Regions from separate parts of the Paenibacillus sp. FSL P2-0136 genome, predicted to be linked through region 2. Evidence: riboswitches for the same ligand, from Rfam matches in the RefSeq annotation. Region 2 holds a riboswitch; the other holds the start of a gene.
What was found. A riboswitch is a leader RNA that binds a small molecule or an ion and turns the genes downstream of it on or off. The one in region 2 is predicted to bind S-adenosylmethionine.

Region 1 (3,156 bases), 3.5 Mb from region 2:
GCGGAGAGCGGAAGGGCCTTACGGCAGCCAGTCCGGCTACTATTCCATGCAGCATGATTTCCCGGTCATGCATGTTCAGCGGATGTGGCACCGCAAGGATGCCATCTACCCGGCGACCATCACCGGCAAGCCGCGTCAGGAGGATTATTATCTGAAGGATTATTTGCAGCGGCTGCTCGCTCCAGCCTATCCTATGCTGATTCCTTCGGTCAAAGCGCTCTGGTCCTACTCCGAATCCGGTTCGCATTCACTGACCTCAGCGGTTGTGAGGGAAAGCTATCCCCGTGAGTATATGGTGTCAGCGTTTCGTATCTTAGGGGAAGGTCAGCTCTCCTTAACCAAATTCCTGCTGCTGACTAATGTGCAGGTGGAGCTAACGGATTTCCCCAAGCTGCTGGAAACGGTGCTTGAGCGCTTCAATCCACAATCGGATTTGACGATCTTTGCCAATACCTCCATGGATACACTGGATTATACCGGACGTAAGCTGAATCATGGCAGTAAGGCGGTGATGGCGGGCATTGGCAGCCCGGTCCGTGAGCTGCCAAGGACCTATACAGAGGGTCTGCTTCCATCAATCACCGCCGCTGTGCCTTATTGCGGAGGATGTTTAGCCGTTTCCGGTGCATCCTATGAAGAGGACCCGGAGCTGCCGGAGCGGCTGGTGGCTGCCTTCAAGGAGAGGGAGACCGCCTGGCCGCTGATTGTGCTGGTGGATCAGGCGGAAGAGGCGGTAAGCACGCAGACCTCCTTCCTGTGGACCGTATTCACCCGCTTCAATCCGGCGGATGATATCTATTCGGCGGCCGGGGTACACCGGGGCAGCGTCAGCTATACACTGCCGATCATTATAGATGCCCGGATGAAGCCGGGATACCCGGAGGAACTGGCTCCGAGCGAGGATATTGCGAAGCGGGTAGACCGCAACTGGAACCGTTATTTTCCTCTGGCGTAGAAGTGAATTTTAAGGAGGGTCAAAATATGCTGCGGACGTTACTTGGAGAGCCGCCCCGCGTGAACAGCGGTGTGCTGGCTGAAGCTATGGAGTCCATGGCGAAGGCAGCCTCCATGCTGCGCAAGGAGATGGCGGCACATGAAGACCATGACCATGAATACCGCAAGCTGGAAATTTGGACACGCGGCCTGATCTCCTCTCTGGATGAGCTGGAGCAGAGCTGGTTCGCAGCAGCCTTTTTCCGGAAGTCAGTGATAGCCGGTTATATGGACGACATGTCGTCCACGGAGCAGGGGGAGTACGCCAGATATGTGTATTTCTACAAGGATGGCTTCATCCGTGTCTTCTCGCTGCTGGACAAGCTGGGCACGGTGCTGAATAATCTGTACAATCTCAATACAGGCAAGGTGAAGACGCATTTCTCTTATTTCACGGTGCTGAGGCAATTTCAGTTGCTTCACCCGCATCATCCGCTGGCGGAGAAGCTGGAGCGAATCAGGAATTCCTACCGGGAGCCGGTTGAGAATTTGCGCAAGCGGCGCAACGCTGAGATCCATTACATGAACGCGGAGATGACCGACGACCTCTGGCAGCGTCACCAGGGATTGCATGACAAGATTCGTCTGGAGGATCTCGACAGCCACCTGGAGGATTTGAAGCAGAGCCTGGAGATGGTATGCCAGTCACTGGCCGCCGCATACAGCTACGGGAATGAACAATGGCACAAGAACAAAGCGGCCCCAGGCCCGAAATCCGGACAAGCCCGTCCGTAAAAACTTACCTTTGACAAAAATCTCGAAACTGAATTATACTTAGGCATACATTAACTTCTGACAGGATACGGAGTCTATAACTTCATACTATGATCTTATCGAGAGCGGCGGAGGGATAGGCCCGATGAAGCCCGGCAACCGGTTTGAATACAGCCTTACGCTGCATCCAAATGTCATGGTGCTAATTCCTACAATGCCGCCGGATTCGGGGGTTTTGGCAGATGAGAAGGCATTGTCATTATACACACAGGGCCTCTTGCGATCTGCATGGATCGTAGGGGGTCTTTTTTGCAATGATGGAAGCTAGAACAGAAGGGGGACGCAGCGGTTGATAGAATTGAAGGATATAACCAAGGTGTATGGCAAAGGCAGTAAGCAGGCAACTGCACTCTCTGCGCTGAGCCTGTCGATTAAGAAGGGGGAAATCTTCGGGGTGATCGGTCACTCCGGGGCCGGCAAAAGCACGCTGATCCGCTGCATTAATCTGCTGGAACGTCCGACTGCGGGCGAGGTGTGGGTGGACGGTGTCGAGCTGACAGCGCTCAGCCAGGGACAGCTGCAGGAGCAGCGGCGTAAGATTGGAATGATTTTTCAGCATTTCAATCTGCTCTCATCGGCTACAGTCTATGATAATATCGCGTTTCCGCTGCGGCTGATCGGAGCCGGAAGGAACGAGATTGAACAAAAGGTCAAGGAACTGCTCGCCCTGGTCGGATTGGAGGAGCATTGGAATAAGTACCCGGCTCAGCTATCCGGCGGACAGAAGCAGCGTGTCGGAATCGCCCGGGCGCTGGCAAGTGATCCGGATGTTCTGTTATGCGATGAGGCGACCTCGGCGCTTGATCCGCAGACCACAGACTCCATTCTGCGCCTGCTGATGGATATCAACAGCAAATTCCATCTGACCATCGTGCTGATTACCCATGAGATGCATGTCATTCAGAGCATCTGCGACCGTGTTGCCGTGATCCATGGCGGCGGTATTGTGGAGCAGGGTGAAGTGGCCGAGGTCTTTCTGAAGCCGAAGCATGAGGTTACCAAGGAATTCATCCGCAGTGAGACCCAGTCGGACGGACCGCTCCGGCAAGCGATTGATGCTGTGCAGCCAGGTTACACGAAGTCGGTCAAAATCACTTTTCTCGGGCAAAAGACTTACGGGTCGACGCTCTCACAGGTGGTTCAGGGAACCGGGGTTCACTTCGCCATTCTTCATGGCACCATCTCTACGATCAAGGATGTTCCTTACGGCCAGCTGATCGTCCGGTTCGAAGGACCTGAGGGTGCGGTCGAAGCCACGCTCGCTGAGCTCATAGCGCAAGGTCTTGATGTGGAGGTGATTTTGTAATGGATTTTAGCACAATCAATTGGGAAGAAATGCTGGAAGCTACGATTGCTACACTCAAAATGATCGCTATTTCAGGAATATTC
Region 2 (3,156 bases):
ATGCTCCTGCAGATAACGGGCAATAGCCAGGGCGTTGCTCTCATGCCGCTCCATACGCAGGGCGAGGGTCTTCATGCCCTTCATCAGCTGGTAGCTGTCATTCGGCGCGAGCACGGCTCCCAAGGAGTTATGCAGGACAGCCATTTCAGCCGACAATTCTGCACCCTTGGTCACAATCAGCCCCGCCAGCACATCGTTATGCCCGCCCAGATACTTAGTCGCACTGTGAACCACGATATCTGCGCCAAGCTCCAGCGGGCGCTGGAAGAACGGGGTCAGCAGCGTATTGTCCACAATCGTGAGTAGCCCGTGACGGCGGGCCCAGGTACATACGGCTTCGACATCCGTAATCATCATCAGCGGATTGGTCGGTGTCTCAATGAATACAGCCTTCGTGCCCGGCTGGCGGGCCGCTTCCAGGCCATCCAGATCATTCGTATCTACATAGGAGGCGCTGATGCCGTATTTGGAGAGAATCCGTTCCAGCAGCCGGTAAGTACCGCCGTACAAGTCCAGCGATACAATGAGATGGTCCCCTTGTCCAAACAAGGTGAACACTGTAGTCAGTGCAGCCATACCGGAGGCACAGGCGAAGCCGGCATCCCCTGATTCCAGGGCCGCTGCCGCTTCTTCTAGGACAGAGCGGGTAGGATTTTTGGTGCGGATGTAGTCAAAGCCTGTACTCTGTCCAAGCCGCGGGTGACGGAAGGCCGTCGCATGATAAATCGGGTAATTAATGGCCCCGGTGGCGGGGTCCTCCATTGAACCAATCTGTGCCAGTCTGCTCTCAATTCTCAGTTTCTCATCCATCTCCATTGCCTCCTGATTAATTACTTCTATTAAGAATAAGTCAACCTCTTAGATAAATGCCCCGATATCGTAAGGAGTCTCCTGGTATACATAGTAATTGAGCCAATTAGCGAATAATAAGTTAGCATGGGCGCGCCAGACTGCCGGCGGTGTGCGTGTCGGATCATCCTTGGGATAATAGTGCTTCGGCAGGGCAACCTCCAGCCCCTTGGCGATATCCCGGTCATACTCCCATTTCAAGGAGAAGGGATCATACTCCGAATGTCCGGTGACAAAAATCTGCTTCCCGTCATGCGTAGCCACCAGGTACACCCCGGCTTCCTCGGATTCTGCCAGAATCTGCAGCTCCGGGTTCTGCTCAATATCTTCACGGGAGACGTCGGTATGGCGGGAATGCGGAACATGGAACACTTCATCGAAGCCGCGCAGCAGCTTGACATTATTATGGCTCATTGTATGCGGAAACACTCCAAAGCATTTGTCCGGCAGACTCACCTTGCGCACGCCGAAGTGATGATACAGCCCTGCCTGCGCCGCCCAACAGATGTGCATGGTCGAGGTTACATTGTGCTTGCTCCACTCAAAAATCACTTTCAGCTCTTCCCAGTAGTTGACATCCTCGAACTCCAGCTGTTCTACGGGAGCGCCGGTTACAATCAAGCCGTCGAACCGGCGGTGGCTGATCTCATCAAAGGTTTTGTAAAAGCTCTTCAAATGCTCTGCCGAAGTATTCTTCGACGTATGGGAGCTGGGGTGCAGCAGAACAACATCCACCTGAAGCGGGGAATTCCCGATAAGGCGCAGCAGCTGGGTCTCAGTAGTTTCTTTGGTAGGCATCAGGTTCAGGATGGCGATCCGGAGAGGACGGATATCCTGATGGAAAGCCTGGCTTTCATCCATTACAAAAATATTCTCACCGGATAATACTTCTTTGGCCGGCAGGCTGTCGGGAATTTTGATAGGCATTGCTGTTCACTCCTTAACTGAAATGGGGTTCCACTTGGTGGTTCAACCTGAGGCAGGGTAGCGAAAAAAGACCTTTCCCGGGCGAGAAAGGTCATATCATGCAGTCATATGCGCCTCTCTCATCTGCCAGAGAACTTTCGCCGGACGAATAACGCCCTGCAAAGCTTCCGCAAGAATTAGCACCGTGCGTTCACACGCCGGTTGCCGGGTTTCATCGGGCTAGTCCCTCCACCTGCTCTTGATAAGATTTAGCTGTATTCAGTTGAATAACCTTAAGCATCTGAACGATGCTTTTTCTTAAATTTCACTTTAAATCATGAACCTCCTTTTCGTCAAGTCCATACAATGCTGAAGGGGCCTTATAACAGAAAACAATTTCTCTTGTAAGAGCCATATCCCGGCGTTATACTAGACAAGTGTTTCAACCAAGTGGAAACGGCTTTGCCGTCCCTTTAAAGGACGGTACCGTTTCAGCGAGAAATATAAGGATAAGGTATCGTGTGAAACCTATACATTCTTATATTTCAAAAAAAACGGCGAAAAGAAGAGGTGAGAGAACAATGGAAGGCGACCCGGGCTCGCGAATAAGCGTGCAGAATGAACAACCACACAGGATTAACATCAGCTTGCCGGCGGCGGGAGCCCTTTTTCTTCATGCTCTCGGACCGTCTTTTGGCCTTCGTCCATGATTGTACCACCGGCCAAGCTGATTTTTTCCGTGTGCTGAAATTAGCATACCCCTGGAGAAGACCAGGGACATAAGGAGTGAATCAGATGAAAATCCGGCTGGTGAATGCAGGGGTTTTTACGCCTATTGACAATATTGAAGAAACTTTAACCGCCCCTGCCGAGGGGTTCTACTGGATTGATGCGGATGTGGAGGACCTTGTAGAGCTTCAGCCTATATACGGCCTGCATGATCTGGCTGTGGAAGACTGTCTAAGTGAAGAGGATCAGCGTCCGAAGCTGGAGATTTATGAGAGTCATTATTTCATCGTGGTGAACAGCATCCGGTTCGATGATGAGGAAATCTTCCTCCGTGCACTCAACGTATTCCTTGGCAGACATTTCATTATTACCGTTACGAAGCAGAAGATCCATGAGCTGCGTGTCCTGAAGCCCGTACTATGGGAGCAGGAGGTCAGTACGCCTGACCGCTTCCTGTATCTGCTGATTGACCTCGTTGTCGACAACTTCTTCTCGGTCGGTGACCGGATTGAAGCGCGGATCGAGAAGCTGGAGGAAGACATCCTCATGCATACCAAGAAATCGCATCTGAGCGAGATCATCGGTCTGCGCAGTGAGATTCTCTGGCTGAAGAAGATGCTCGGCCCGCAGAAGGAAGTTATCAACACGCTCAACAAGAAGGATCTTCGCCTG

Region 1: it holds a riboswitch for S-adenosylmethionine, as region 2 does, so the genes downstream of both, NYE26_RS25020 (methionine ABC transporter ATP-binding protein) here and metA (homoserine O-succinyltransferase) in region 2, are expected to answer to the same signal.

Annotation. Positions count from the first base shown of each region.
Region 1 covers NZ_CP150244.1:5,901,143-5,904,298, reverse strand. Annotated here, with positions in the region: gene NYE26_RS25030 (UbiD family decarboxylase) at 1-955, shown strand, start outside; gene NYE26_RS25025 (Cthe_2314 family HEPN domain-containing protein) at 982-1,728, shown strand; SAM riboswitch class I at 1,821-1,956, shown strand; gene NYE26_RS25020 (methionine ABC transporter ATP-binding protein) at 2,057-3,073, shown strand; gene NYE26_RS25015 (methionine ABC transporter permease) at 3,073-3,156, shown strand, end outside.
Region 2 covers NZ_CP150244.1:1,774,267-1,777,422, reverse strand. Annotated here, with positions in the region: gene NYE26_RS07370 (aminotransferase class I/II-fold pyridoxal phosphate-dependent enzyme) at 1-810, opposite strand, end outside; gene metA (homoserine O-succinyltransferase) at 859-1,776, opposite strand; SAM riboswitch class I at 1,893-2,024, opposite strand; gene corA (magnesium/cobalt transporter CorA) at 2,551-3,156, shown strand, end outside.